DNA from 4 places in the Aeromonas sp. Marseille-Q7275 genome. Region 1 is predicted to be linked to each of the others. Evidence: riboswitches for the same ligand, from Rfam matches in the RefSeq annotation. Region 1 holds a riboswitch; each other region holds the start of a gene.

The links. A riboswitch is a leader RNA that binds a small molecule or an ion and turns the genes downstream of it on or off. The one in region 1 is predicted to bind cyclic di-GMP.
Region 2: it holds a riboswitch for cyclic di-GMP, as region 1 does, so the genes downstream of both, ACWPWQ_RS00020 (PKD domain-containing protein) here and ACWPWQ_RS17020 (glycosyl hydrolase family 18 protein) in region 1, are expected to answer to the same signal.
Region 3: it holds a riboswitch for cyclic di-GMP, as region 1 does, so the genes downstream of both, ACWPWQ_RS00015 (glycosyl hydrolase family 18 protein) here and ACWPWQ_RS17020 (glycosyl hydrolase family 18 protein) in region 1, are expected to answer to the same signal.
Region 4: it holds a riboswitch for cyclic di-GMP, as region 1 does, so the genes downstream of both, gbpA (N-acetylglucosamine-binding protein GbpA) here and ACWPWQ_RS17020 (glycosyl hydrolase family 18 protein) in region 1, are expected to answer to the same signal.

What each region holds. Positions count from the first base shown of each region.
Region 1 is NZ_CBCPLW010000020.1:8,156-16,244, reverse strand. Features, by position in the region: gene gltX (glutamate--tRNA ligase) at 1-1,208, shown strand, start outside; tRNA gene ACWPWQ_RS17050 (tRNA-Ala) at 1,446-1,521, shown strand; tRNA gene ACWPWQ_RS17045 (tRNA-Ala) at 1,550-1,625, shown strand; tRNA gene ACWPWQ_RS17040 (tRNA-Ala) at 1,689-1,764, shown strand; tRNA gene ACWPWQ_RS17035 (tRNA-Ala) at 1,823-1,898, shown strand; tRNA gene ACWPWQ_RS17030 (tRNA-Ala) at 1,939-2,014, shown strand; gene ACWPWQ_RS17025 (ExeM/NucH family extracellular endonuclease) at 2,164-4,323, opposite strand; cyclic di-GMP riboswitch class I at 4,618-4,701, shown strand; gene ACWPWQ_RS17020 (glycosyl hydrolase family 18 protein) at 4,815-7,850, shown strand.
Region 2 is NZ_CBCPLW010000001.1:7,310-15,398, forward strand. Features, by position in the region: gene ACWPWQ_RS00015 (glycosyl hydrolase family 18 protein) at 1-581, shown strand, start outside; cyclic di-GMP riboswitch class I at 910-995, shown strand; gene ACWPWQ_RS00020 (PKD domain-containing protein) at 1,372-4,050, shown strand; gene ACWPWQ_RS00025 (M66 family metalloprotease) at 4,239-6,605, shown strand; gene ACWPWQ_RS00030 (putative RNA methyltransferase) at 6,695-7,495, opposite strand; gene crp (cAMP-activated global transcriptional regulator CRP) at 7,618-8,089, opposite strand, start outside.
Region 3 is NZ_CBCPLW010000001.1:419-6,762, reverse strand. Features, by position in the region: gene ACWPWQ_RS00015 (glycosyl hydrolase family 18 protein) at 1-1,470, opposite strand, end outside; cyclic di-GMP riboswitch class I at 1,582-1,668, opposite strand; gene ACWPWQ_RS00010 (hybrid sensor histidine kinase/response regulator) at 1,871-5,344, opposite strand; gene ACWPWQ_RS00005 (3-phenylpropionate MFS transporter) at 5,427-6,344, opposite strand, start outside.
Region 4 is NZ_CBCPLW010000024.1:60,229-68,317, forward strand. Features, by position in the region: gene ACWPWQ_RS18660 (M3 family metallopeptidase) at 1-378, opposite strand, end outside; gene ACWPWQ_RS18665 (methyl-accepting chemotaxis protein) at 672-2,357, shown strand; cyclic di-GMP riboswitch class I at 2,620-2,705, shown strand; gene gbpA (N-acetylglucosamine-binding protein GbpA) at 2,771-4,195, shown strand; gene ACWPWQ_RS18675 (cytochrome b) at 4,296-4,826, shown strand; gene cbl (HTH-type transcriptional regulator Cbl) at 4,913-5,860, opposite strand; gene ACWPWQ_RS18685 (sulfate/molybdate ABC transporter ATP-binding protein) at 5,977-7,044, opposite strand; gene cysW (sulfate ABC transporter permease subunit CysW) at 7,119-8,012, opposite strand; gene cysT (sulfate ABC transporter permease subunit CysT) at 8,009-8,089, opposite strand, start outside.

The sequences.
Region 1 (8,089 bases):
AGGGCCCCTACTACCAGACCAAGCGCTTCGATCGCTACAACGGCATCATCGACGAGATGCTGGCCGATGGCCGCGCCTACAAGTGCTTCTGCTCCAAGGAGCGTCTGGAGGCGCTGCGCGAAGGCCAGATGGCGAGCGGCGAGAAGCCCCGCTATGACGGCAAGTGCCGGGATGCCGCCCACGATCACCCGGCCGATGCGCCCCACGTCATTCGCTTCCGCAACCCCACCGAAGGCTCAGTGGTGTTCGATGACCACGTCCGTGGCCGCATCGAGTTCGCCAACACCGAGCTCGACGATCTCATCATCCGCCGCACCGACGGCGCCCCCACCTACAACTTCTGCGTGGTGGTCGATGACTGGGACATGGAGATCACCCACGTGGTGCGTGGCGAAGACCACATCAACAACACCCCGCGCCAGATCAACATCTACAAGGCCCTGAACGCGCCCGTGCCTGAGTTTGCCCACGTCTCCATGATCCTGGGTGACGATGGCGCCAAGCTCTCCAAGCGCCACGGTGCTGTCTCCGTGATGCAGTACCGCGACGACGGCTACCTGCCGGAAGCCCTGCTGAACTACCTGGTGCGTCTGGGCTGGTCCCACGGCGATCAGGAGATCTTCAGCCTGGAGGAGATGATCAAGCTGTTCAGCCTGGATGCCATCTCCAAGTCCGCCTCCGCCTTCAACACCGACAAGCTGCTGTGGCTCAACAACCACTACATGCGCAGCCTGGATCCGGCCTATGTGGCCAAGCACCTGGAATGGCACATGGCCGCCCAGAACATCGACACCAGCAAGGGCCCGGCGTTGCCTGCCGTGGTGACCCTGCTGGCCGAGCGCTGCAACACCCTGGTGGAGGTGGCCGCCCAGAGCCGCTACCTGTTCGAAGAGTACGAGGCCATCGACGAAGCGGCCGCCAAGAAGCACCTGCGCGGCGTCGCGGCCGAGCCGCTGACCCTGGCCAGGGCCAAGCTGGCGGCGCTGGAGACCTGGACCACGGAGGCGCTGCACGAGCTGATCGAAGCCACCGCCGCCGAGCTGGGTCAGGGCATGGGCAAGGTCGGCATGCCGCTGCGCGTCGCCGTGACCGGGCTGGGTCAGTCCCCCGCCATCGACGCCGTGATGGCGCTGGTGGGCAAGGAGCGGGTCCTTGCCCGTATCGATCGCGCCCTGGCGTACATTGAAGCGCGCATGGCAGCCGAATAAGCCTCTGCCATTGCTTGAAAAAGGGCTCCCGCAAGGGGGCCCTTTGCTTTTGCGCGGTGCTCAGATTCATGACATAAAACAGCGACATAGCGACGCAGTTGGCGGTAAAAACAGCTAACTGCCTGAATTTTGACTAAACGCTCCAGCGGGCGTTATTTTTGGGTTGACAGCAAAGCGGGTGATGCCTATCATGCGCCTCCGTTGCCAGAGATAACTTTGGTAGCGCCGAGGTGAGTTGGGGTTATAGCTCAGCTGGGAGAGCGCTTGCATGGCATGCAAGAGGTCCGCGGTTCGATCCCGCGTAGCTCCACCAAATTCTCCTCGAACAATCTGGAATCCAAGGGGTTATAGCTCAGCTGGGAGAGCGCTTGCATGGCATGCAAGAGGTCCGCGGTTCGATCCCGCGTAGCTCCACCAGGTTCCTGATTGACATGAAGTACCCAGGGCAGTGCGGTGTGTATCACCCAGGCCGACCTTTGTGGGGTTATAGCTCAGCTGGGAGAGCGCTTGCATGGCATGCAAGAGGTCCGCGGTTCGATCCCGCGTAGCTCCACCACTATTTAGCAGTAAGGCAACTGGCCGCCAGAACCCGTTGTCTAATGAAGAAAGAATTTGGGGCTATAGCTCAGCTGGGAGAGCGCTTGCATGGCATGCAAGAGGTCCGCGGTTCGATCCCGCGTAGCTCCACCAAATTCAGAGTGAAGGTCTTGACCTTGATTCGCCACAACTTGGGGTTATAGCTCAGCTGGGAGAGCGCTTGCATGGCATGCAAGAGGTCCGCGGTTCGATCCCGCGTAGCTCCACCAAATACTTAAGGCCACCGTTATCGCGGTGGCCTTTTTGTTTGTTCTGGCATTTATTTTTTTCATGATGACTGCCTCTTCATTTACAAATCAAATGGCCAAAATGAAAAAGCCCGCGGCTGTCGCGGGCTTTTGGCGTTATTCAATACGGATCATGACGAGTGCCGACGCCGCCAGGCGAGCGGCAACAGGGCCAGCAGCAGGGCCAGCAGCAGGGCCCCCATGGCGCCGCCACCCCCCTTGCTCGCTTCCTTGAGCTTGAGGTCGACGATGACGGGGTCGTGGTCCGAGGCGCTGAAGGGGTTGTCCGACTTGATGAGATCGCCGGTGAAGGCGCCGCCATATTCGAACAGGTTGCTCTCGAAGGAGTTGATGTGCCAGTCGGCCACCGCCATCACCTTGTCTGCCAGCGCCGGGTTGGCGAGGGCGTAGTCCAGGGTGCCGAGCTCGGCCTCGTAGCTGTAGGAGATGGCTTTCGCCTGGTTGAACTTGACGTTCAGATCCACCAGGCCGTAACCCTTGCCCACCGCCTGGCCCATCTGCTCGTAGGGCTGCTCGCCGATGAAGGTGTGGGAGGCGGAGCGGATCTGGCGCTCCCCCGCGACCGGCGCATAGTCGGTCAGCACCCGGATGGGATCCTCCTTGGCGTAGGAGTTGAAGTCTCCCACCAGCAACACCTGGCCCGGCATCTTGCTCACCGCCTCTCCCAGCACCCTGGCGGCGCTCACCCGAAACTCGGTGCACTTGCCCTGCAGATCCGCAGGCTCCGTCTTGCCATCCCCGTTCTCATAGCAGCCCGAACCCTTGGATTTCAGGTGGTTGACCACCAGGGTCAGGGGGGCGTCGCTGCCCGCCACGGTGAAGCGCTGCACCAGGGAGTCCCGCTGACCGGCGCTTTTGGCGACGCCACCCGCGGTGTAGCGCTGCTCAGGCAGGCGGATAACCTCGGCATCCCCGCTCGGAGCGAGCAGGGCGGGGCGATAGATCATGGCCACCATGATGGCGTCGCCGCCGAAGAAGCGCTCCTCGGTGAGCAGGGCCTTGGGCAGGGTGACGAAGGCGTAGTGCTTGTTCGCCTCTTTCTGGCGGGCGTTGAGGCTCTCCACCAGATCGTGGAGGGCGGCGTGCTCGTCGAAGCCGTTGTTCTCCATCTCCATCAGGCCGAGCAGATCGGCGTCCATCTCGGCGATGGCGTTGACTATCTTGGCGCGCTGCAACTGGAACTCCTCCAGGCTCTTGGCGCCGCGGTTGCAGCCCTTGGCGCTGTCCGCATCCGCCTGATCCGCGCAGAGCACGTTGAGGGCGCCCCCCACGCTGGAGTGGCTGGTGAAGTAGTTGAGCACGTTGAAGCTGCCGATCCGCAGGTCGCTGCCATGAGCGCGGGCCGGAGCACCCTGGCGATCGTTCTCGTCGGTGCGCAGCAGATCCCCCGCGGTGATGCGCTGATCCTTGGGCACGATCAGGCGGTACTCGTCATAGCTGTAGCCCACCATGGCCTCCAGGTTGACCGGGGCATCGCCGATGCGCAGATAGCCCTGCTCCGGCTCCCAGGCCGGCAGCCAGGGGAGCTTGCCGTTGGCGGCCTTGAAGTCCGACTCGAGGAAGACGCGGTTGCCGGCGTTGGCCTCGGCCAGCGCCACGGCTTCTGGGCTGCCTGCCACATGGAGCTGGGTCGGCTTCATCAGCGGGGCGCCGTGGGCGAGCACCAGGTTGTTGCGCCTGGCGGCGTAGTCGTAGCTGAAGTTGCGGCTTATCTTGAGCTCGCTGCCCTCATCGAGGCGCACCCGCATCCCCTCGTGACGCTCCAGGGCCCGGGCCAGGGTCTCCCCTTCCAGTACCCGCAGCGCCGTGGCGGCCGGGGCTGCGCCCTGGGCCAGCACCGCCAGGCGCGGCGTGCTGCCGTCAACCAGTGGCTTGAGCTGGGTGTGGCCGTAGAACTCCTCGACCCTGGCCTCCAGACAGACCAGGGCCCCCGGCTGGATGTCCGGGTACTTGCTGGCGAACTGCTTGTCGTTGAGGTAGACGAAGATGCCGTCCGACGTCTCGGGGTTGCCGTCCCCCTGCAGATCCTGCAGGTAGAAGCCTCTGTTCAGGCTCTCGCCGAGGGCGGAGACCAGGGCCTTGACCTTGACAGTCCCGGGGCTTTCAAACAGATCGCCCGGGACGAGGGGGCTCTTGTCGCCGCTGCCCTGGATAGCGGGGATGGGGGTGAGGGCGCTGTCGGCCGGGCAGCTGAAGCCGGCGGCATGGAGAGACGGGGACGCGAGGGCGAGCCCCACGGCCAGGGACAGCAGGGTAGGTCTTCCTTTCATGGGTATTCCTTTTTTATTTTTGCCAGTGTTTCCATAGCCTTGGCGCTTTGGCCAAGGGCGCGCATTGTCACATTTCTGGCAGCTCTGACCAGTGAGGCAACGCACATTATGGGGAGACAAAAGAGGCTGAGTCCGTTTTTTTGACGTGGCTAACAGATTGATATTAATGACTTAATGGTTAGTTGGCCGATTGAGGGGAAGTGTGAGTCGGCCGGCATTCACATATTTTCCTTAGAGAATAAAGATTGAGCGGTTGCCACTTGCTTCCTATACTCGAGCCGTTCCTCACGGAACCCAGGCAAAGGGCAAACCGGCAGTGATGCCGGGACGCAAAGCCTCCGATCTGCCCCAAGCGGGCCAGACAGCGGGGTTACCCAGGGTGACTTGAGGGTTTGTGGCCCGTCCATGGCCTGTTGTCGCTCCCTTGTTCCCTGTTGCGATTGCGCTTTTCCCGGTCTTAAAAGCCAAGACAAAACAAGGATGATAACAATATGCAACAGATCTTGAGGCCCTGCAGGCTCGCCATGCTGGTTGCCCTTGCGGCCGTCCCTGCCTGGGCGCAGGCCGCCTATCCCGCCTATCAGGCCGGCACCGCCTACAAGGCTGGCGACATCGTCAGCAACGCAGGCGCCCTCTATGAATGCAAGGAATTCCCTTACTCCGGCTGGTGCGGCGCGTCGCCTTACCACTACGAACCCGGTGTCGGCGCCGTCTGGGCCGATGCCTGGAAGCTGTATGGCGGCGAGGTGCCGCCGCCGGCCCTGGTGGTCGCCATCGGCTCCCCCGCCGTGGGTAGCAGCGTCAGCGAAGGGGCCAGCCTGGCCCTGGCGGTGACCCTGAGCGGCCCGGTCACGGCGCTCGCCCGGGTGGAATACCTGATCGACGGCACCCTGGTCGCCACGGCCACGGCTTCCCCCTGGAGTGCCAGCTGGTCTGCCGCCGGTGTGGGCAATCACGCCCTCAAGGCACGGGCGCTGGATAAAGACGGCAAGGTGCTGAGCGAGGCGGATTCGAGCTTCCAGGTCGCCGCCGTGGTGGCGCCAGAGGCGCCCAAGGTGAGCATCGCCAGCCCCGCCGCCGGGGCCAGGGTGACCCTGGGCCGCGCCCTCACCGTGACCGGCAATGTCACCGACGCCAATGACGACGTCGCCAAGGTCGAGCTCTTCGTGAATGGCCAGAAGGTGGGCGAGGATAGCAGCGCCCCCTGGCAACTGAGCTGGACGCCCCAGAACAAGGGGCTGACCGGCCTCAAGCTGGTGGCGACCGACAAGGCAAATCTCTCCGGCGAGTCGGCCCTGGTGGACGTCCAGGTGGAAGAGGCGGCGCTGCCCCCCACCGGCGGCAACCTCTCCTGCGACGTGCGCCAGATCTACCGCGCCGACGGCAGCGAGTGCATGGGGGATGACCATGGCCGCCGCGTCATCGGTTACTTCACCTCCTGGCGCACCGGCAAGAACGGTCTGCCCGCCTACCTGGTGGGCGACATCCCCTGGGACAAGATCACCCACATCAACTACGCCTTCGCGGCGGTGGACGAGCAGAGCCACACCATCAAGGTGGATGACGCCGCCACCAAGCTGACCTGGAACGGAGTGCCGGGCGCCGAGATGGATCCCGAGTTCGCCTATCAGGGCCACTTCAACCTGCTGTCGAAGTACAAGAAGCAGTACCCGGACGTGAAGACCCTCATCTCCGTGGGGGGCTGGGCCGATACCCGCGGCTTCTACGCCGCCACCACCAAGGGCGACTGCTCGGTCAACACCGCCGGCATCAACGCCTTCGCCGACTCGGCGGTGGGCTTCATCCGCCAGTACGGCTTCGATGGGGTGGACATCGACTACGAGTACCCCACCTCCATGAAGGATGCGGGCAACCCCAACGACTTCCCGCTCTCCAACCAGTGTCGCGGCAAGCTGTTTGCGAACTATGAAGTGCTGATGAAGACCCTGCGCAACAAGCTCGACAGCGCCGGGACCGAGGACGGTCGCAAGTACATGCTGACCATAGCCTCGCCGGCCTCGGCCTACCTGCTGCGCGGCATGGAAAACTTCCAGGTCACCCAGTACCTCGACTACGTCAACCTGATGACCTATGACTTCCACGGTGCCTGGAACCACTTCGTCGGCCACAACGCCGCCCTGTTCGACAACAAGGCGGATCCCGAGCTGTCCCAGTGGGGTGTCTACACCCAGGTCCAGTTTGGCGGCATCGGCTATCTCAACTCCGCCTGGGCGGCCCACTACTTCCGCGGCGCCCTGGCGGCGGGCAAGATCAACATAGGGGTGCCTTACTACACCCGTGGCTGGCAGGGGGTCACCGGTGGCACCCACGGCCTGGGGGGCAAGGCGGCGCTGCCGAGCCAGAGCGATTGCCAGCCGGGCACTGGTGGCAGCACCATCCCCTGCGGCAACGGGGCGGTCGGTATCGACAACATCTGGCATGATCTGGACAAGAACGGCAAGGAGATAGGCGGTGGCGCCGTGCCCATGTGGCATGCCAAGAACCTGGAGCACGCGGCCAGCCTCGGCATCACCACACTGCCGAGCTACGGCCAGGCCTGGGGTCTGGATCCCAACAACCCGGCCCACGTGATGCAAGGCCAGTATGTGCGTTACTACGACGACAAGGCCCATGCGCCCTGGCTGTGGAACGAGCAGAAGAAGGTGTTCCTCTCCACCGAAGATGAAGAGTCCATGGGTCACAAGCTCGACTACATAGTCAAGCGCGGCCTGGGGGGCGTCATGTTCTGGGAGATGGCGGGAGACTATGACTTCGACGCCGCGAAGAACGAGTACGTGATGGGCAGTACCCTCACCAGCCTCGCCTACGAGAAGTTCAGCAAGGCCGACAAGGCGGCCCTGAAGCAGAACGATCTGCCGGCCCCGGCCGCCCAGCTCGACATCGGCGTGAGCCTCTCCGGCTTCAAGGAAGGGGACTCCAACTACCCGATCAACCCGACCCTCAAGCTCACTAACAAGTCGACCCAGACCATACCGGGCGGCACTCGCATCGAGTTCCTGATGCCCACCTCCACCTCGGACACCATCACCGACCAGAGCGGCATGGGGCTGAAAGTGGTGGAGAGCGGCGGCAACCAGAACTCCGACGGCATCGCCAATGAGAAGGACTTCCACAAGGTGGCCCTGACGCTGCCGGCCTGGAAGGCCTGGGCGCCGGGCACCGAGGTGGAAGTGGCCATGACCTACTACCTGCCGGCCGCCGGCGTGCCGAGCGGCATGCGCCTGATTGCCGGCAGCCAGACCATAGGCCTGAAGTCCGACTTCCCGGCCCTGGCCGAGGCGGTACTGGGCAGCAGTGGCGGTGACGGCGGCAGCGGTGGCACCAGCTGCACCAGCCAGAACGTCAACCCGGCGGACTACAATGCCTATCCGACCTGGCCGCGCGGGGATCACGCCAATGGCAACGACCGCATGACCAACGGCAAGGCGGTGTGGCAGGCCAACTGGTGGACCAGCAGCGAGCCCAAGGCGGGTGACGGCAGCTGGAAGCTGGTGTGCAACTATTGAGTTGTCCCGGTTGCAGTACCAGCAGCGAGCTCAGAGCGGGCGATGGCGGCTGGAAGCTGGTGTGCAACTACTGAGTTGTCCCGGTTGCTGAAGCTGGTATGCAGCGACAGATAATCGGTTGAGGGGTTAACCCCGCGTCAACCCAATGACCCAATCCGGAGCCCAGGCTCCGGATTTTTTTGCGCCTTATACAAGGAAGGGAGCTCGTGACAATCGGGGGAGGGGACCATAAAAAAGAC
Region 2 (8,089 bases), on a different contig from region 1:
CCAGTGCCACCGTCGACTCCGGCAAGCAGGTGACCATCAAGGCCACGGCGTCCGATCCGAACGGTGATGCCCTGAGCTACCAGTGGACAGTGCCAGCGGGGCTCACCGCCACCGGCCAGGACAGCGCGACCCTGGTGGTCACGGGCCCGAGCGTCACCAGCGACACTCTCTATGATCTGAGCCTGGTGGTGACCGACGGGGCGCTCGATGCCAGTGCCAGCACCCGCCTGACCGTCAAGCCAGCCAGTACAGGTGGCGGCTGTGAGGCAACCGATCCGGATGCGGCCAACTGGCCAGCCTGGAACGCCAGCACCGTCTACAACGCCGATACCAAGGTGAGCCACAACCAGCTGGTGTGGCAGGCCAAGTACTGGACCCAGGGCAACGAGCCAAGCCAGAGCGCCGATCAGTGGAAACTGGTGAGCCAGGTGCAGCTCGGCTGGAATGCCGCTGTGGCCTACAACGCCGGTGATCTCACCAACCACAACGGTCGCAAGTGGAAGGCCCAGTACTGGACCAAGGGCGATGAGCCCGGCAAGGCTGCCGTCTGGGTGGATCAGGGGGCTGCCAGCTGCAACTGATGATCATAAGGAGTGGGGTCTTGGCCCCACTCCTTTTTCCTGTGGCGTTTCGCGGGCTGACCTCGGCCTGGGGCGGATAAACCGCCAGCCATGGCCATCGGCGTCAGTCTTTGCTAGGGAATTAATCATTTCACCCAAAGTTGAAAAAATATTTTCACCTTGAAAACGCTTTCAATGGAGTGAGTTGGATGGTTGACATCCGCTCTCACGCCGAGCTTAACCCTGCCTTCGGGGGCATTTCCTGATAGAACACCCAGTCAGGATCCCGCTCTGCCATTTGCAGTGACTGCGGCTATGGAGAATAATCGCGGCGCACTACTGATTAATTTGTGTATAAGGGCAAACCGGTTGAAAGGCCGGGACGCAAAGCTTCCGGTCTAAGGATCCATGATCTAGGACAGCGGGGCCGCCACAGGTCGTTTCGATCCTCTGCCAAGGGGAGATCTTGCACCATCTGCTGGTTACGTCGTCCTTATCGTATTGACTAATAACGAAAAAGGATTATTCGCCATGCAAAGTCCACCCCTTCTTACTGCCGACCTGTCTGGTTGGCTCCCTGCTTGCCTTCCCCCTTCATGTCGCCGCGCCAGGCACACCCCGCCTCGGCTGGGGTGAAACCCGCTTCGCCATCACCGGGCTCAGCCCGCCCGCTCACGCCCTGCCGCTCAGGGTGATCGCCGTCAGTGGCGGCAGGAGAAGGGGGTCGAACCCTGTGCTCATGTCAAGGCAACAACAACGACGCCCCTGCCACCGACGCAGGCGCCAAAAATAGGGACATCACGGAATGCAGATGAAAAAAAACAAGGTAAATCTGGCGATGCAGGGGGGCATGCTCGCCCTGCTGGCCGCAGGGGCGGTGCCGCAGGCGCTGGCCCAGCAGAGCAGTACCACCGGGGAGTTTCGCAAGGACAACAGTGAGCCCAGGATTTACAGTCAGGAGGGCATGGTCAACAACTTTGCCCAGCAGTTGCCGCTCGGCGCGACCTTTGCCCCCTTGCTGACGGCCTGGGACGTGGAGGATGGGGACATCACAGCCCGCCTCACTCAGGTGAGCGGGGTCAATACCCAGGTACCGGGCAGCTATGTGGCCCAGTACCAGGTCAAGGACGATGGCCTGCCTGACGTGGATGGCTTCAAGGGCTGGGGCGGCAGCACCGTCACCTTCTCGCTGCCGGTGACAGTCTACGATCCGGCCGAGGGGATCCCGGCGCGGGCCATCCCTTTTGGCGAGCTATGGGATGAGGGCACCGTCGTCCAGACCAACCTCTACCTGCCCATCGGCGGCTCCCTGAGCCGCGACTTTCGTGTCGAGGCCGGGGAGTTGCCTCTCATTGGCGACGAGCTCACTCTCACCGCCTTCCGGCTGCAAGAGGGTCACTGGGGCGGCAACAACCGCCAGTTCGCCATTCTGGTGATCGACAATGAGGATGAGACAGTCGTCTATGACGGCGCCGCCACTTTCAGCGGTGGTCGCATGATCCCAGCCACCCCAGTCACCATCAAGAAGGCACGGGACTACAGCTTCACTCTCAGCTATCTGGCAGGGGCCGACCAACAAGGGTTTCGCAAGAACGAGGCAGGCCAGCTCTGGCTGGTAGCCGAGGGAGAACAGCGCCAGTCACTCTATCCCTATGCCCAGGTACTGCCGGACCCCGCTAACAAGCTGGCCTACGATCCCGGCCTGAGCCGCCCGCTCAAGGAGAAGCTGCTGAGCAGCGCAGGGGGCGAGGAGGTGCTCCATGTCCGTAAGCTGGCCGGTGGCGAGACGCTCAGTTATGCCATCGCCGACCCGGTATTGGCGACCCTCCAGGTATTACCGGCGCAAGGTCAGGATCGGTTGGTGCTCTCCGGCCTCGCCCAGGGGGAGACCAACCTGGAGATCCGCGCCGGCGGCGAGCTGGTGGATCTCGTTCGCCTGATAGTCACTGTGCCCAAGGAGCTGAGCCTCTCCTACAGCTACATCGCCTTCCCCGGCGAGACCAAGACTCACCTGTGGGATGACGGTGCCCTGATCCAGAACGAGATAGCCCGCCGCTACGCCCCCTACAACCTCAGCCTGAAGTGGGTGGACAACGGGGTGTTGGTGCACGAGTGGGACAAGGATGGCGATGGCGAGTCCTACGAGGCGGATCGCGCTGAGCGGGAGGCCCCCTTCGATGAGGGTTGGATCCCGGATCGGGAACAGGTTTTCTCCAACCTCTATGTACTCCGCGCCTACAAGGATCCAGCGCGGGCTTGCTCCGGCTCGGGCGGCGGCTCTTCCACCGGCATCGGGGCACTGGACGCACCGCCCCGCGAAGGACACCGCGCGGCCTGCCCTGGCAACGCCACCGAGTTTGGCCAGGCGATGACCCTGGCACATGAGCTGGGCCACAACCTGGGTCTGTGGCACATGAGTAACACAGACACCAACGGCAGCGGCAACCTCATGTATGTCGGCCGCAAGGAAGGGGTCTTCTTCGCCCCCCAGTGGCGCACCATGCACCAGACCCTTGAGGCCAGAATAGCGGCCGGTGATGCGGGGGTCAGCGAGGCGAGTGGTGAGCCTGAGTCGCCTCCGCCAGCTACCAACCAGCCCCCCCTGGCCAACGCCGGTGGCGATATGCGTACCACGGGCCCGGCCGAGCTGGTGCTCGACGGTGCCGCCTCCCGGGATCCGGAGAACGGTGCCCTGCGCTATCAATGGCGCCAGGTCGGCGGTCCGCAGGCCTCCCTGAGGGATGCGGAGCAGGCACGAGCCAGGCTGAGTCTGGGCACTGTCGCCCAGGATACCCAGCTGACGTTCGAGCTGACCGTCACCGATGAGCAGGGACTGGCGGGCGTGGACCGCGTGGTGGTGACCCATCAGGCACCACCGCCCAACCAGCCACCCGTGCTGACCGCGCTGGCTCCCGCCTCGGTGCAGTCGGGCATGCAGGTGAGCTTCACCGCCAGCGCCACCGACCCCGATGGGGATGCGCTCAGCTACCAGTGGACGGTACCGGCCGGTCTGACCGCCAGCGGCCAGAGCAGCAAGACCCTGGTGGTGACAGGCCCGAACGTGGTGGCCAGCACGGATTACGATCTGACTGTCACCGTGACCGATGGCGCCCAGGATGCCCAGGGCCAGACCCGGCTCACCGTCACCCCGGCAAGCGGCGGTGAATGCAGTGCCACCGATCCGGACGCGGCCTACTGGCCAGCCTGGAGCGCCAGCACCGTCTACAACACCGATACCAAAGTGAGCCACCACCAGCTGGTCTGGCAGGCCAGGTACTGGACTCAGGGCAACGAGCCGAGCCAGACGGCGGATCAGTGGAAGCTGGTGAGCCAGGTGCAGCTCGGCTGGCATGCCGCCGTGGCCTACAGCGCCGGTGAGCTTGCCAACCACAAGGGACGCAAGTGGCAGGCCCGCTACTGGACCAAGGGCAACGAGCCCGGCAAGCACGATGTCTGGCTGGATCAGGGTGCCGCCAGCTGCAACCTATGACCATCAGGAAGGGGGCCCCGGGGCCCCACTCCTTTTTCCACTCCTGTTTCAGCCTGCGGTGATGCCGCTGCGCGGCAACCAGAACCGAGGCTCAGGTCGGGTGGTAGGACCTGGCCCCCGACGCCCATTTTGTATTGATTCCTGCAACAGGGCATGTGGACATGCCCACCACAACGAGAACCATAACAATGACAAAAACACAGTTAGCCAGCCTCATCATGGCCGCTCTGGCGAGCGGCCCCCTGTTGGCTGCCGTTCAGGCTCCCACCTCCTTGCCCTTCAATACCCAACCACCGACCAACGATCTGCAAGGATCCCTGGCGGCGCAGGTTCAATTCGCCCAGAGCCAGATCTTACCGGCCCATGTCGCCGAAGGGGACAGCCAGCCCAGGCTGACCGCCTTGCGCAAGAGCCTGCTGCTGGTCAGGCTGCTGCAAGCCGAGGCCGGCGTGCCCATGACGGTGACGGCGCGAGATGGCGCTGGGCAGACCCTAGGGACGCTCGGCCTCAACCCGCCCGAGCAGCTGCCGAAGACGGCCTATTACCTCGATGGTTCGCCGGAAGAGGGGGTCGACTTCACCCCGGCGGCGGGAACCACCAATGTCATCAGCAGCAGTGCCGAGCTGGCCCGGCTGGATGATGCCACGGCGAGCTTGCTGCGGGATCGCCTGGGACAGCATGCCCTGGTGGAGGTGAAGACCGCCGATGGCCGATGGGTCAGGGATATTTATATGCCGGAGGGGATCGCCCTGGAAGGCAAGATGGTGCGTGCGAGTTCCAATGCCGGTTACAACTCGACGGTGCGCTACAGCGGCCGCCAGGTGACGCTCTCCCGCGGTCAGACCCTGCAGTTCAAGTTCGTCGGGGGTCAGTGGATCCGTGACGGGGAGCTCGAGAACAACGGTATCCGCTATGCGACCGACGCCTGGAGCGTGGTGCTGCCGGCGGAGTGGATCCGGCCAGGCCTGAGTCTGCAGTTCAATCAGGGAAGCCTCGGCGGCGAGCTCACGGATCTCGCCATCGGTGCCCCGAGCGAGCTGCTCATCCACACCATAGACCTTGGCATGCTGACCACCCCCCGGGATCAGTTTGCCTTCGCCAGGGATCCCGAAGCCCATCGCGAGTACTTCCAGACGGTGCCGACCAGCCGGCTGATCGTCAGCCAGTATGCTCCCCTGTCGCTGCCGGAGGTGATGCTGCCAAACGGCACCCTGCTCACCGACTTCGATCCCGGTCAGGGGGGCTGGCACGAGGGCACCATGCGCCAGCGCATCGGCAAGGAGCTGATCTCCCACGGGATAGACAATGCGAACTACGGCATCAACAGCACGGCCGGCGAGGGGGAGAGCAGCCATCCCTATGTGGTGGCCCAGCTGGCGGCCCATAACAGCCGTGGCAAGTACGCCAACGGCATCCAGGTGCACGGCGGGTCGGGCGGGGGCGGCATAGTCACCCTCGATAGCTCCCTTGGCAACGAGTTCAGCCACGAGGTGGGCCACAACTATGGTCTCGGCCACTATGTCGGCGGCTTCCAGGGCTCGGTGCACCGCAGCGCCGAGGCGGTCAATTCGAGCTGGGGCTGGGACGGGGATCGCAATCGCTTCATTCCCAACTTCGGCGTCAGCCGCAGCGGCCAGAGTGCCTGTCTCGACAGCCAGTGCCAGCCGCCTTTCGAGGGCCACCCGTTCGGTTTCGATGCCATGGCGGGCGGCTCGCCCTTCTCCGGCTTCAACCGCTTCACCCTCTACACCCCGAACTCGGCCGCCATCATCCAGCGCTTCCTCGAGAGCAAGGCGGTGTTCGATGCCGCTTCCCCGACCGGATTCAGCAAGTGGGATGCCGCCACCGCCACCATGGTGCCCTACCAGCACAGGGTGGAGCAGCTGGAGCAGATAAATGCGCCCATCAAGGATCTGGGCGAGGCGACGCTGGCGGCCCTGCTGGCGGAGTATGATCTGGTCAAGGTAGCCATGTGGGACGGCAACTGGACGCGCAACATCCAGGCGCCCCCTGCCGCCGCCGGGAATGCGGGGCGCATCCTGACCGTGGAGCACGGCGCCGGCTACAACAGCATCCTCTTCATCAACGGCCAGCAGATCACCGTCTCCCGTGGTTTCAAGAAGAGCTACACCTCGGACGGCAGCCGCTGGCACGAAGGGCCTGTGGTGGATACTCGGGTGGCACGCAAGCCGCAGGCATTCGGGGTGCCGGTGACGACCCTGGTGGGCTATTACGATCCTCGCGGGCTGTTGCCGAGCTACCTCTATCCGGCCCTGCACGGCGCTTACGGCTTCGGCTATGAGGATGACGGCGAGCGGATCGGGGCGGGGGATTGCCAGCTGCAGGTGGAGACCCGGGAGGGCTTGCTGCACTTCCGGCTGGCCAATCACCGGCTCAATGCCGGCGTGATGAACAAGTTCCATGTCAATGTGCCCACGGCCAGCGAGCCACGGGGCGCCGCCGTGATCTGCGCCGCCGGGACCCAGGTTCAGAGGGCCATCTCGGCGCCGGCAGTGGATCTCTCCTTCACCGTCAACGGGCGCCCGCTCGAGTAAGGGGGTTGCGCCTTCATTGCCGGGGGAGAGCACATCGCCATTGGCGAAGAAGCAAAAAAAGGCCCGTATGGGCCTTTTTTTCATGGAAATCAGAGGGGTTTTTGCCACAGGCTCAACAGCAGATCCTGTTCAAGCTCGTCAGGCCCCTGGTGGGTGAAGGCGTGACGCTGCTCACCGCCAGCACGCCAGCCGAGGCGACTGGTTTCCAGCACATGGGCGCGCAGAGCCTGATCCATGGTCATGGAGAACTGGCAGCGTTGCCGCTCAACGGGGACTAGCCCGGCCAGTGCTGGCCAGCTGAGGGGGTGCTCCATGCTCACCGGGTTGAGGCTGATCCTCAACTGCCACTGGTGGCGCGGGCCGGGTTGCAGGTGGAGCAGGTAGCCGCTCGGGGTCAGCAGGCTGACCAGCAGCTCTGTCTTGATCTTGAGGTCGTTGACCAGCAGTACCTGGGCGGAGCCGGCCAGCAGCGGTGCCTTGGCCGGATCGGCGATGACGAAATGGCCGTCGGGTTGTGCCTTGTTGGCGGCGAAGATGGCGTTCTTGGCCAGATCGAAGCCGCCAAATTGCCAGCCCGGCAGGCGCTCTGCCAGGGCGCGGCAGTAGTACCCCTCACCACAGCCGAGGTGGATCAGCTCGCGCTCGCCGAGTGGCGCCAGCAGGGCCGCCATGGCCTCCACCAGGGGCAGCTGGTGTCCCTGCTCCAGGAAACGGCGCTTGGCACGCAGCAGGGCCCGGCTGTCGCTGTCCTTGGGATCCTTCTTGCCCGGGATGAGATCCAGATAACCTTCCGGGGCCGGATCGAAATGGTGCTTGTTGTCGCAATAGACCCCGCGGGAGGCTTCATGAAGATGCAGGGGGCTGCGGCACAGGGGACATTGAAGATGCATACACACTCGCTTGGTTGAGGCCGGGGAAGGGCGTGCGGGATTATAGGGGAGGAGATCAGAAAAGGCTGCCGTGGCAGCCTTTTTTATCCAACGGCCCTGTGCTGAGCCGTCGGGGAACCCGGTCAGCGGGTGCCAAACACCACTATGGTCTTGCCGTGGGCCGAGATGAGCTCCTGCTCTTCCAGCATCTTGAGGATGCGGCCGACGGTTTCGCGGGAGCAGCCGACGATCTGGCCTATCTCCTGGCGGGTGATCTTGATCTGCATGCCATCCGGATGGGTCATGGCGTCCGGCTGCTTGGCCAGGTTCAGCAGGGTCTGGGCAATCCGGCCGGTCACGTCCAGGAAGGCGAGGTTGCCGACCTTCTGGCTGGTGTGCTGCAGGCGCTTGGCCATCTGGCCGGAGAGGCGCAGCAAGATGTCCGGGTTGACCTGGATCAGCTGGCGGAACTTCTTGTAGGAGATCTCGGCGACTTCACAGGCGCCTTTGGCACGTACCCAGGCGGAACGCTCCGGATTCTCGTTCTCTTCGAACATCCCCATCTCGCCCAGGAAATCCCCCTGATTCAGGTAGGAGAGGATCATCTCCTTGCCC
Region 3 (6,344 bases), on a different contig from region 1:
GCCTGCACCCATGCGGTTGTTGACGATGTCGCGATAATCCACCACGCCGTTTTCCCAGGTGCCGCTGACCGGCCCGGTCGCGGTGCCGGTGAAGGGATTGCCGGCCTGGTAGTTCTTCACCCCGGTCCAGCCACGACCATACATGGCCGCCCCCACCACTATCTTGCCCGGTGTCACCCCCTGACCCAGCAGCGCCTTGACGCCCTTGTCGGTGGTGTACTTGGTGGCCGGATCCCAGCTGGAGGCAAAGAGGTTGGTCTGGTGGGCCAGATTCTGCAGGTCGAAGGCGCCGCTGAAGTCGTAGCTCATCAGGAAGATGTGGTCCATGTACTGCTGGGCAGCCTGATAATCGACCTTGGCAATCTTGTCACCGCCGGCGCTGATGGCCGAGGTGAGCTCATACTGGCGGCCGGTCTCGGCTTCCAGCTCGTCGAGCATGGCGCGCAGCTCCTGCATCAGCACCACATAGGTGGCACCATCGTTCGGACCGCCCAGGCTGGGGTTGGCACCCTGGCCACCCGGGAACTCCCAGTCGATGTCCACCCCGTCGAAGAATTTCCAGGTCTGCAGGAACTCCTTGACCGAGGCGACGAAGGTGTCGCGCTTGCTCTTGTCCCCCAGGAAGTAGAAGGGGTCGGAGAGGGTCCAGCCCCCGACCGACGGCAGGATCTTGAGGTCAGGGTGGGCCTGCTTGAGGGCCATCAGGTTGCCGAAGTTGCCCTTGTAGGGTTCATCCCAGGCACTGAGGTTGCCCTGGGACATCTGGATCGCCGCCCAGGGATCGTGGATGGAGACCTTGAAGTCCTCACGACCGGCACAGGAGCGCTGCAGCGCCTCGAAGCTGCCTGAGATCTCTTTGAGGCTGTCGTTGATGCCGTTGCCGCCGCAGATGGGGGTGAAGCCGTAGAGGATATGAGTCAGGTTCTGGGCCGGGATCTTGTCCACGGTGAACTTGCGGCCATAGACCCCCCACTCCACGTAGTAGGCCCCCACCACCTTGCCGGACTTGTTGGCGTAGGGCTTGTTGTTCTCCTTGAGAGGCGCATTGAGCGGCGCCAGGTGGCTGCCGTCGGTATCGGCGACCATCAGCTCCTTCTTGTCGGAGAGGGTGCAGCCGTCGGCGTTGCACAGGGCCACCTGCATCTGGTAGCGGCCCCCCTTGGTCACCTTGAAGTTGGCGGTGCCCGCGGCGGAAGCGGGGCCTGACCACACCTCCTGGCCATCGAGCAGCACCTTGGCGGTCTGGCCGACGTCACCGGACCAGAGGTTCCAGGTCACGCTGACCGGGGCGCCATCCTTGTGGACTGTCACCAGCTGGGTGTAGGCCGAGGCGGATTGATTGACTTCGACGATGGCGAACTTGGTGGGGCCCGAGCCTATGGTGGGTTTGCCCGGGGCAGCGGCGAAGGCGGAGGTAGCACAGAATCCCCCGACCAGGAGCGCCAGCAGGGAAAGTTTTGGACTTAACATATTTGAACTTCCTTATTTCGTTATTGGAATTAACAACGAAAAAGGCAACGCAACCTGCCAGGTAACGCAGACATCATCGCCACCATGGCTTGGCCCATGGACGATACAACCTGTGGTGACCCCGCTATCCTAGGTGCTTTGACCCTTAGACCGGAGGCTTTGCGTCCCGGACTTTCGTCCGGTTTGCCTTTTTGCACAACTTGATTTGCGACAAAAATAATCGCCGAATGACTATAGGAGGGAGTCGGAGGAGGCGCTACCTAGTAAAAATGACAGCGAATAGGACTCATTTTCCAGATTGTTCGCGAACATGCCGGCAAGCTGGCGCCAACATCGGTGATGCTGGCGCCTGATGACAGTTCCCGAACTTGCCAAACAATGCTTGATTGTGTGAAGGCTGTCACTGTATTGGCAGCAGCAGGCTGTTCATCAGCGCCCGCAGCTTGAGGGGTTTGACCGGCTTGCTGACGTAGCCAAAGCCGTGCTCGCGGATCTGGGTCTGCAGCTCGCTCTTGCGATCCGCGCTGATGATGATGCCACCTATGTCGTTGCCATGGGCCAGCCGGATCATGTGCAGCGCCTGCAGCCCCGTCTTGCCGTCATCCAGGTGATAGTCGGAGAGCACCAGCCGGGGCAGGAAACCGGCCCCTATGATCTCCTCTGCCTGCTCCAGGCTCTGGGCGCAGCGCACCTCGCAGCCCCAGCGTCCCAGCAGGGAGGCCATGGCGATGAGGATGTCCTCCTCGTTGTCGATGCAGAGCACCCGGATCCCTTCGAGCTGGCTGTCCCGCACCACGGGGGCCGCCAGCTGGCTCGGCGTCACCGGCCGGGTCGCGAGGTTGAGGGTGATGGAAAACACAGACCCCGCCCCGGGCCAGCTGCGCAGGGAGAGCTGATGTCCCAGCACCTGGGAGATGCCGCGGGCGATGGCGAGCCCGAGGCCAAGTCCCTGCTCCCTGGCGGTGCGGGAGTGATCGAGGCGGGAGAACTCGTCGAAGATCGCCTCCTGCTTGTCCAGCGGAATGCCGGGGCCATTGTCCCACACCTCGATGCGCACCTTGTCCCCCAGGCGGCGGCAGCCGAGCAGCACCCGGCCCCCTGGGTTGTAACGGAACGCATTGGTGAGGAAGTTCTGCAACACCCGGCGCAGCAGGCGCACGTCGCTGTAGACCGCGAGTCGGCTCTCCACCACGGAGAACTGGATCTCCCCCGCCTGGGCCAGCACCCCGAACTCCGCCTTGAGGTTGCCCAGCACGTCGCTCAGGGCGAAATCGAGCTTCTTCGCCTTGAACTTGCCCGCCTCGAGGCGCGAGATGTCCAGCAGATCCGTGATGAGATCCTCGGTCGCCCCCAGGGCATCGTCGATGTGGCGGGCGATGCGGACCTGCTCCGCCGCCTGCTCTCCTCCCTGCGGCAGCATCTCCAGCAGGGAGGAGGTAAACAGCTTGGCCGCGTTCAGCGGCTGGGTCAGATCGTGGCTCACCGCCGCCAGGAAGCGGCTCTTGGAGTGGTTCGCCCGCTCCACCTGCTGGTTCACCAGCAGCAGCTGGCGGTTGAGCTCGGAGAGTTCATGGGTACGCTCGGCCACCCTCGCCTCCAGGTGCTCGTTCGCTTCCCGCAGCACCCGCTCCGCCGCCCGGAAGGGGGTGATGTCGGTGAAGGTCATCACGAAGCCCCCCGCCGGCATGGGATTGCCCTGCATCTCGATCACCCGGCCGTCCGGTCGCTCCCGCGCCGAGACATGGGGGCTGCCCCGCTTCATGAAGGCGACCCGGCGCGCCACCTGGGCCTCGATCTCCCCCGGGCCGCAGAGCCCCTGCCCGGCGTTGTAGCGGATGATCTCCTCGATGGAGCGCCCCACCTGGATGAGCCCGTGCGGATAGTGGAACAGCTCGATGTAGCGCCGGTTCCAGGCCACCAGCTTGAGCTCCCTGTCCACCACAGAGATCCCCTGCCCCATGTGCTCTATGGCCCCCTGCAGCAGGCCGCGGTTGAAGCGGAACACGTCCGAGGCCTCGTCCACTATGGTGGCTATCTCCTCGAGCTGCATGTTGCGCCCCTGCAGGGCAGAGGCCAGCACCAGCCGGGCGGAGGAGGTGCCAAACACCCCCGCCAGCAGCCGCTCGGTGTGGGCAATCAGGTCGGCCGACGCCTGCATCTGGGGCGCCAGGGTACCGCCGCGCTCGCCGGCGAAGCGGCCGAAGGCGCGCTTGACCCGGCTCGAGCCGACGAAGCGGGCCGCCAGCATCTCCAGCTCCTTGACCGAGACCCGCGCCTGGTAGAGCGCCGTGGTATCCCGGCTCGGCTTGCCGACGAAGTTGGCGGCCTGCAGCCGCTCGCTCACCGCCGCCCGCGACAGCAGGGAGCCCGCCACGTAGCCGAGCAGGTTGAGCAACAGGCTCAGGAAGATGCACCAGGCCCCCAGGCTCAGCTCGCGAAAGGCGGGCCAGTCGGGGGGGGCCAGCAGCGCCTCCAGGGGCGAGCCCGCCAGCAGGCCGCTCTCGGCCAGCAGGGTCACGAACCAGAGGCTGACCCCGAGGGCGAGCCCGAGATAGACCCCCTTGCGATTGCCGTGCCGCCAGTAGAGGCCGAGCAGCAGGGCCGGGGCGAACTGGGCCACGGCGCCGAATGACAGATAGCCGATGCGCGACAGGCTGGTGAGATCCCCGAGCCAGAGATAGAGCACCCAGGCCGCCAGCAGGATCAGCAGTATGGCGCCCCGGCGCACCTGCAGCAGCAGCCGCATCAGCCGCTCATCCCGCCCCTGCTGCCAGAAGCGGCGCAGCAGCACCGGCAGCACCAGATCGTTGCTGACCATGATGGCCAGGGCTATGGTGCAGACGATCACCATGCCGGTGGCCGCCGAGGTGCCGCCGAGAAACGCCAGCATCGCCATGCCGTCGAAGCCCAGCGACATGGGCAGGCTGATGACATAGGTGTCCGAGGCCATGTCGGCCCCCACCCACTGCTTGCCCGCCAGCGCCAGCGGCCAGATGAAGAGCCCCATCAGGAACAGGTAGAGCGGGAACAGCCAGCGCGCCCAGTGCAGATCCTGGCCCTGGTTGTTCTCCACCACAGTCACGTGGAACTGGCGCGGCAGGCAGATGACGGCGCACATGGCCACCAGGGTATAGATGGCGAGCTCCAGCAGGCTGCCCGGCGACACCGCCACCACCGCATCGAGAAAGTCCCCGGCCACCAGGGTGCGGGCCTCGCTCGGCCTGGCGATGATGAGCCAGAGCGCGAAGCTCCCCACCGCCATGAAGGCGAGCAGCTTGACCACGGACTCGAAGGCGATGGCGACCACCATGCCGCGATGGTGCTCGGTGGCGTCCAGGTTGCGGGTGCCGAACAGTATGCTGAACAGGGCCAGCAACAGGGCGACGCCGAGGGCCAGCTCGGCCGTGTTGCCCGTGGGCCCCGCCGGCACCGAGTTGGCCATCAGCAGATCCAGCCCGGTGACGATGGCCTTGAGCTGCAGCACCAGGTAGGGAAGTATCCCCATGACGGCGATCAGGCTGATCACCATGGCCAGGCGCTGGGACTTGCCATAGCGGGCGGCGATGAAGTCGGCGATGGAGGTGATGTGCTCGCGCTTGGCCACCAGGATGAGGCGGGCCAGCAGGCGCCAGCCAAACAGGAACACCAGCATGGGGCCAAGATAGATGGGCACAGGCGACCAGGGGGATTCGCTCGCCTGCCCCACTGTGCCGAAGAAGGTCCAGGAGGTGCAATAGACGGCGAGCGACAGGCTGTAGAGCAGGGGCTGGCCCTTGAGCCGACGGCGCTTGCTCTTGTCCGCCACATAGGCGATGAGGAACAGCAAGCCCAGATAGGCGAGCGACAACCCGATCAGCAGCCATCCTTGGTGCATCTACATTCTTCCCTTGTTCAGATGTGTTGAGCACCGCGCCGGCTCAGCGTGCCGACGGGCAACCGTCATTGAGTGTGCCCGCTCAGGCGGCGGCGCCCTCATGCTCCCCGCGCAGCCGCAGCACGAAGACCGGCAGCACCACCAGCACCATGATGAAGAAGATGCCTCCACCGAGCGGCTCGAACAGCACACCGCAGATCGCCATCAGGGCCGCCACCGTCATGCCGAGGCCGAGCGCCGCATAGAGCGCCTGGGTGGGGATCTGCTGCTCGGCGGGCAGCTGGCGGGTCATGAAGCGCACGGCGCCGAGGTGGCTGATGCAGAAGGTGACCCCGTGCAGCAGCTGACCCAGCACCAGCACCGCCAGCTCGGTAGAGGCGCCGAGCAGCACCCAGCGCACCACGCAGCCGACGGCCCCCACCAGAAACAGGGTCTGGGCCCCGAAGCGGTGGAAGAAGCGCTTGTCCGCGGCAAACATGGCGATCTCAGCCACCACCCCCAGGGCCCACAGGTAGCCGATCAGGGTGCCGCTGTAGCCCGCCCCCTTCCAGTACATGGCGCTGAAGCCGTAGTAGGCGGCATGGCTGCCCTGCAACAGGGCAGTGATGAGCAGGAAGCGGCGCACCGGCGCTGACTTGAGGGTGACGAGCAGGGAGGCCCGGGCCCGCTCCCCCTTGAGCTCCTGGGGCTGCGGCCGCAGCGGCAGCGCGCTCAGCGCCAGCATGGCCAGCAGTCCCGCCACCATGGTGTGCAGCACCCAGTCGCTGCCGAAGTTGCTCACCAGGGCCCCCACCAGGGTGGAGGCGGCGATAAAGGCGAAGGAGCCGCACAGCCTCACCTTGCCATAGTCGAGGTGCGTCTGCACCACCATGCGGGTGGCGAGCGCCTCCCCCATGGGCATCAGGGTCGGGTAGATGAAGTTCGCCACCAGGGTCAGCAGCACCAGCCACCAGAGGCTGTGGCTGAGGTAGAAGCCCAGAAACGCCAGCAGGCTCAGCAG
Region 4 (8,089 bases), on a different contig from region 1:
TTGTTGGCCCTGCTCGTCCAGCAGGGTGAGCTTGAGCCCCTTGCGGCGGGCGAACAGATCCGCCTCGGCGGCCACCAGCTCGTCCATCAGGGCGGCGGCGGCCGGATCTTCGATGACGTTGCATTCGAAGAAGGCTATCCAGCCTCCCAGACCGCGCTTGAGCTCTTCTTCCTCGGCCTGGGCCAGCATCTCCCGCAGCACCAGCAGACGAGCAGGATCGGCGCAGAACGCCTTGTAGGCCTGCTCGGCGGCGGTGAAGCCGGCCTGATCGTCGCTGATGCCCATGTAGGTGGACCAGAACAGATCCTCCTTGCGCCTGTGTACTCGCAGGTAGTCGGCGTTGAGCTGGTTCAAGTAATTCCTGGCAATGGAACTCATAAATTCCCTCTTGTTATGGGGCGGCCACGGGGGCGCCCACTCCTTTTTGGTGAAATGCCAACTCATTCACACTTCCTGCAAATAGAGCCGGCAAATGGTGCGCCGGGATGCGCCAGACCACGCTACCAAAAGCGAGGGTTTCTGTCTGCTGGCTATACTGGTTGCCAACACACTCAATTGGCAATCAACCATCACAACCTCTTGAAAGTTAAATAAATGTTAAACGCAAAACAATCAAGGCCAGCCAGCTGACTGGCCCTCACCAGATCCGCACGGGAAAGAAGGAAAAGACTATGTTCAAGCTCGGTGATATCGCCGTGAGTCGCAAACTGATGCTGCTGCTCTCGGTGGCGCTGGTCGGCTTCATCGCACTGCTGCTCATCTCCGCCAGTGCCCTGCATCGCAACCTGATGAGTGAGCGGGAAGCCAGATTGCAGGCGGTGCTGGATCTCGCCATGAGCCGGATCCAGACCCTGGCCGCCACCCTGCCCGCCCCAGAGGCCCAGGCACAAGCCAAGGCCATGCTCGACAGCATGCGCTTCGATGGGGACAACTATCTGTTCGTGCTGGACGAGGATCGCCACGTGGTGGTGCACCCTGCCAAGCCCGAGCTGGTCGGCCAGCAGATGGGCGGAACGCCCGCCGAATCCCACTGGCAGCGCATGGTGGATCTCGGCAAGGGCGGCCATCAGGGCCGCCTGGAGTACCAGTGGCTCTCCCCCTCCGGTGAGGCGGCCCAGAAGATGTCCCTGGTGGCCGGCTACCAGCCCTGGGGCTGGATCCTGGGATCGGGCGTGCTGCTGCAGGACATTGAGGCCACCATCTGGTCCCAGTATGAGCTGATGGGAGGGGCCACCCTGCTGGTGATCCTGCTGATGGGGTGGCTTGGAGTGGCCATCAGCCGATCCATCGTCAGGCCGCTCGCCGAGATCAAGGGGGCCATGGCCCAGGTGGCGGCCGGGGATCTGGTGGTGAGCATCCCGGTGCATGGCAAGGATGAGCTGGGGGCCGTCGCCACCAGCACCAATCAGGGGCTGGACGCCATTCGCCGCGCCCTGCTGGAAGCCAGCCAGGGAGCCCGCAACGTGGCGGATGCCGCCCTGCGCATCGCCGCCTCCGCCGAGCAGACCAACCAGGCGGTCAACAGCCAGCGGGATCAGCTGGCCCAGCTCGCCACCGCCATGAACGAGATGAGCGCCACCATCTCGGATGTGGCGGGCCACGCCGAGAATACGGCCCGCGACACCCGGGACGCCACCAGCGAGGCCGGGCTCGGCAACGAAGACGTCCACGCCAGCGTGCACGGCATCCAGGCGCTCGCCACCGAGGTGGAGCAGGCTACCCATCAGGTCAATCGACTCAAGGAGGGGGTGATGCAGATAGGGGAGGTGACCGCCGTCATCAGCGCCATCTCGGATCAGACCAATCTGCTGGCCCTCAACGCCGCCATAGAGGCGGCCCGGGCCGGCGAGCAGGGTCGCGGCTTCGCCGTGGTGGCCGACGAGGTGCGCCAGCTGGCCAGCCGCACCCGCCACTCCACCGAGGAGATCCAGAGCACCATCACCCAGTTGCAGCAGCGGGCGGTGACCGCCGCCAGCGCCATGGATGCCAGCCGCAAGCTGGCGGAGAGCAGCGTCGGCCAGTCCGAGAAGGCGGGGCAGGATCTCTCCCTCATCGTCAACCACATCCAGCACGTGAGCGACATGGCGACCCAGATCGCCACGGCGGCGGAGCAGCAGAGCATGGTGGCGGAAGACATGAACCGCAACGTCAACGGCATCAACGACTCGGCGCTCGAGATGTCCCAGGCCGCCTCCCAGCTGGCCCAGGAGAGCGAGCTGCTGGCCGGACTGTCGCGCAGCCTGGACGAGCGGCTGGCGGTGTTCAGGCTCGGCAATGGCCTCCCCCGGGATCTGGCGCCCGGTCAGGCCCTGCGCCCCTCGTCCACCCGCCGCACAGACCAGTACCCGCACCACTGACCGTCTGACACAGTCCCATCCCCTGCCGGCCTCGCCGGCAGGGGATTTTTTCATTGATGAAAAATGTCGCGATTTTGCATCTTTTGACAGAGCTGGCGAAGCAAAACCCAACTTGATGAATTAAATATAATTTTAAAAACAGAGTGTTAAGTGTTTGCTCTACTCCGATGAGGTCAAGCTGTAAAGATTTACACTTAATAATTTAATCAAAAGAAGCCATCATGGTGGCGCCGTCCTCAAGGGCGGCACCCTGACCCTTTATGTAGTCATTTGGCAAACTGGTTGAAAGGCCAGGACGCAAAGCCTCCGGTCTAAAGACATGTCGTCCAGGATAGCGGGGTTGCCACACCCAGGTGTGTCACGGGGAATTCCCCTGCCAACTTGACTGCCCACATCACCGAACAGAGGAATGTATGGCAGCAAAAATTCAACTCAATCATGTGGCCGCGGCGCTGGCGCTGCTGGCCAGCGGCGGCGTGCTCGCCCACGGTTACATCAGCCAGCCGGAAGGGCGCAACTATCTGTGCAAGACCGGCGGCAACAGCCAGTGTGGCGCCATTCAATGGGAGCCCCAGAGCCTGGAGGCGCCGTCCGGCTTCCCCGATGGCGGCCCCGCCGACGGCCAGATCGCCTCGGCCGGGCATCCGCAATTCGGTGAACTCGATGTCCAGACCAGCGATCGCTGGACCAAGCGCCAGGTGCAGGCCGGGCCCTTCGCCATCGGCTGGACCTTCACCGCCAACCACGTGACCCGCAACTGGCGCTACTACCTCACCAAGCAGGAGTGGAACCCGAACCAGCCCCTGACCAGGGACTCCTTCGATCTCAATCCGTTCTGCGTCATCGACGGGGGCATGGTGCAACCGCCCAAGCAGGTCACCCATCAGTGCACCCTGCCGGCGCGCACCGGCTACCAGGTCATCCTCGGGGTCTGGGAGGTGGGCGATACAGCCAACAGCTTCTACAACCTCATCGACGCCCAGTTCGATGGCGGCACCCAGCCGCCGCTGACCTGGAGCCAGGGCGGGACCATCTACCCCTCCACCGATCTGGTGGTCGGCGACAAGGCCAAGACCCGGGTATTCGACGCCAACGGCGAGCGCACCGATCTGCAGACAGTGCTGACCATAGGCTCCGCCGAGCAGGGTCAGAAGAACAACTGGGCCCACGATCTGGCCGCCAGGATCAACGCCGAGCAGAGCCAGATCCGCGCAGGCCAGCAGGGCACCGATGGCCAGTTCAACCCGGTCTACGGCCAGAACCCCGTCTACCTGAAGGCGGGCAGCAACCTGCAGCGGGTCGAGGTCCAGCTCGAGCAGCAGCAACCCCCGGTGGGCAACAGCATCAGCGTAAGCGGACTGGAGAGCGAATACCTGCTCGACAACGGCAAGGTCACCCTCAACTTCACCGTCACGGCCGAGGGGGATCTCGCGGTCACCAACACCCTGTATGACCATGGCGGCGCCGCCAAGGGCCAGACCGGCGCCGACATCAAGGACAGCAGCCAGAGCTTCACCATGGCGGTCGGCGGTCTGAGCGCCGGCCACCACCAGCTGGTGATCGAGGGCAAGCCGAAGGCGGGCGGTGCCCCCCTGCAGCAGACCCTGGACCTGATGTTCAAGGATCCCGCCAGCGGCGGTGACTACCAGTACAGCTTCCCGGAGGGACTCAAATCCTATGCAGCAGGCACCAAGGTGCTGCAGCCGAAAGATGGCAAGATCTACCAGTGCAAACCCTACCCCTACAGCGGCTGGTGCACCATCTGGACCAGCACGGCGACCCAGTATGAGCCCGGCGTGGGCACCAACTGGCAGGATGCCTGGACCCTGGTGAACTGATCCCCCGCAAGCAGAAGAGGCCCGAGCGGCCTCTTTTTTGTGCCTGTCATCCGGGCTCACGGTGCCTCTCTGCACCCTAGGCCCCAGTCGGAAAAATCCCATGACGAAAGACTACTATGACCCCCTGAGCCGCCTGCTGCACTGGCTGATGGCCGCCGTCATCCTCTACGCCACCCTGGCGGGCTACCTGATGCACCTGGTGATCGACAGCCACCCCAGGCTGTTTCAGTTTCTGTCGGTGTTGAACATGTCGATGGCGACCCTGATCACCCCGCTCTTCCTGCTGCGCTGGGGCTGGCGGCACTGGCGCGCGCCCCTGCCCGAAGATCAGACCCAGCCTCACCATCCCGCCGCCAGGCTGGCGCACGCCCTGCTCTACGGCCTGATGTTTGTGGTGCTGCTGAGCGGCTTCCTGATGCTGGAGCAGGGCTACTCCCTGTTCTGGCTCTACCCGGTCGCCAACCCGATCGGCTCACCGGAGATCAACGCCTTCTTCTTTGGCGTCCATCGCCTCGGCTGCCTGGCGCTGGCTGCGCTGGTCCTGCTGCACGTGGCCGCCGCCCTCTACCATCACAGGATCAAGGGGGATCGCACCCTGTATCGCATGCTGGGTCCCCAGAGCGAGCGCTAACCAATGAGCGAGGCTCTCTGGCTGAAGCGTCGAATAAGCAAGCAGGGAGCCAAGGGCTCCCTGCTTTTTCAGACCATGCGCCCCATTCAGATCTGGTAGTCGAGCAGGGGCTCGTTGCTCATGGCCCTGGCCTGGATCTCCGCCAGCGCCAGCTCGGGGTTGCAGAGCTGGATGAACTGCCAGGTGAAGTTGTGCTGGAACTGCCCCTGCTTGAGGCCGATCCAGGCGGTGTGGGGCGCAAACAGCCGGCTGCCGTCGAGCTGCACCAGCCCCTTGTCCCGCTGGGGATCGAACGCCATGTCCGCCAGTATGCCCACCCCCATCTCCAGCTCGACATAGGTCTTGATGACGTCGGAGTCCTGGGCGGTCAGCAGGATCTGCGGATATATCCCCGCCTCGGCGAAGGCCTCATCCACCCGCACCCGCCCCGTCAGGCCCGCCTGATAGGTCACTATGGGCCAGTGGGCCAGGGCCGCCAGGGTGAGCTCCCGCTCGGCGGTGAGGGGGTGCTGCTCCGGCACCACTATGTTGTGGTGCCAGCGGTAGTAGGGAAACGCGACCACCCCTTCGCTCTTGTCGAGCTGCTCGCTGCTGATGCCGATGTCCACCTCGCCGGTCTGCACCAGCCGCACTATCTCCTCCGGGCTGCCCTGGCGCAGCTCCAGTTGCACCAGGGGGAACTGCTCGCGAAACGCCTTCACCACACGGGGCAGGGCATAGCGCGCCTGGGTGTGAGTGGTCGCTACCAGCAGCCGCCCCGAATCCCGGTTGGCGAAGGTGCTGGCCAGTTTGCGGATATTGTCGGCGTCCCCCAGGATGCGCTCGGCGATCACCAGCAGCTCCTTGCCCGGCTCCGTCATGCCGAGCAGCCGCTTGCCGTAACGGATGAAGAGCGCGAGCCCCAGCTCCTCCTCCAGCTCGCGGATATGGCGGCTGACCCCGGACTGGGAGGTAAAGAGGGCATTGGCCACCTCGGTCAGGTTGTAATCCCGCCGCGCCGCTTCCCGGATAATGCGTAATTGCTGAAAATTCACCTCATCGCCTCCTGCGCTGAGTGGCGGTGGATGCTGCCACCGTCCTCTTGTTATTGGATGGCCGGATCAGAGTCCGGCTGCAAGCCTGAAAAGAGTCTCGTCTTGGGCGCTCGCCCTCAAATCTGGTAGTCGGGATAGAGCTGCGCATGTCGGGCCACCAGACGCACCCCCTGGCCGGGGGCGAAGGCACGGGCGGCCTCCTTGCTCAGCTCGGCCTCGTAGTGAGCCCCCCTGGTCTCGCCATCCCCGCGCAACTCCACCCGGATCCGCGGCCCCATGGGCAGCAGACGGGTGATGGTGGCGCTGATGCCACCCGGTGCATCCGCCGGCAATATCTCCAGCTCGTGGGGGCGCACATAGGCGATGGCCGCACTGCCCTGTGCCAGCTGGGAGCTGATGGGGCCGCCCAGCTGCTGCTCACCTATGCCAAGCCCCTGCCCGGCCACCCGGCCGCGGAACAGGTTCACGCTGCCGAGGAAGCTGTGCACGAAGGCGGTGGCGGGCTGGTCATAGACCTCGGCCGGGGTGCCGATCTGCTCGACCCGGCCTGCGTTCATCAGCACCACCCTATCCGCCACCTCCAGCGCCTCCTCCTGATCGTGGGTCACGAACAGGCTGGTGACGTGCAGCTCGTCGTGCAGCTCCCGCAGCCAGCGGCGCAGCTCCTTGCGCACCTGAGCGTCGAGGGCGCCGAACGGTTCGTCCAGCAGTAGCACCTTGGGCTGCACCGCCAGGGCGCGCGCCAAGGCGACCCGCTGGCGCTGGCCACCGGAGAGCTGGGTCGGATAGCGCTCGGCCACGTGGCTGAGCTGCACCAGATCCAGCAGCTCCTTGACCCGGGCGCGGATGCTGGCTTCATTCGGCCGATCGGAACGCGGCTTGACCCGCAAGCCAAACGCCACGTTCTCGAACACCGTCATGTGCCTGAACAGGGCATAGTGCTGGAACACGAAGCCGACGTTGCGCTCGCGCACGTGGAGATCCGAGGCATCCTCGCCGCGGATGATGACGTTGCCAGAGTCGGCCTGCTCCAGCCCGGCGATGATCCGCAGCAGCGTGGTCTTGCCGCAACCGGAGGGGCCGAGCAGGGCGACCAGCTCGCCGTCGTGAAAATCGAGGTTGATGTCGGCCAGGGCCGCGTACTGATTGAAGTGCTTGTTGAGTCCTTGTACCTGAATGCTCATGGCTGCCTCTCTAAACCGTTAAACCGGATTCATGGTTATCCGGGCTGGCCTGCCAGCAGGCAGACCAGGCCATATCAATGGGACTGGGTGGGCTGAGTGCGCAGCCGGGCCAGCAGGGTCTCCCCCAGCAGGGTGAAGATCCCGAACAGGGCCAGCAGGCTCGCCACCGCGAAGGCGGCACCGGTCTGGTACTCGTTGTAGAGGATCTCGATGTGCAGCGGCAGGGTATTGGTCTGGCCGCGAATGTGGCCGGAGACCACGGAGACGGCGCCGAACTCCCCCACCGCCCGGGCGGTACAGAGCAGCAGACCATACATCAGGCTCCAGCGGATGCCGGGCAGGGTGACCCGCCAGAACATCTGCAGGCCGCTCGCCCCCAGCATGATGGCGGCTTCCTCCTCTTCCGGCCCACGGGCCTCCATCTGGGGCAGCAGCTCGCGCACCACGAAGGGCACGGTAATGAAGGTGGTCGCCAATATGATCCCCGGGGTGGCGAAGATGATCTTGATGTCGTGCTCGCTCAGCCAGTCGCCGAACCAGCCGCGGCTGCCGAACATCAGCACGAACATCAGGCCCGCTATCACCGGGGAGACCGAGAACGGCAGATCGATGAGGGTGATGAGCAGTTGCCGGCCCGGGAAGCGGAAGCGGGCTATGGCCCAGGCGGCCGCCAGCCCGAACAGCAGATTGAGGGGCACGGAGCAGAGGGTCACCAGGGCGGTCAGGCCGAGGGCGCTCAGGGCATCCGGCTCGCTGATGGCATGCCAGAAGAAGGCGAGGCCCGGGCTCAGGGCCTGGATAAAGACGGTGGCCAGCGGCAGCAACAGCAGGGCGGCGAACCAGCCCAGCCCGACGCTGATCAGCAGCCACTTCACCCAGGCGGGCTCACGGGTCACGGCAGGCTGGCGTACCTGAGTGGCAGGCGCCCCATCGAGGGCCAGATCCAGGCTTGCGTTGGATGCGTTCATATCCGGCTTCCTCCGATGCGTGCCCAGCTCCAGGCCTGCAACTTGTTGATGATCAACAGCAAAACAAACGAGATCAG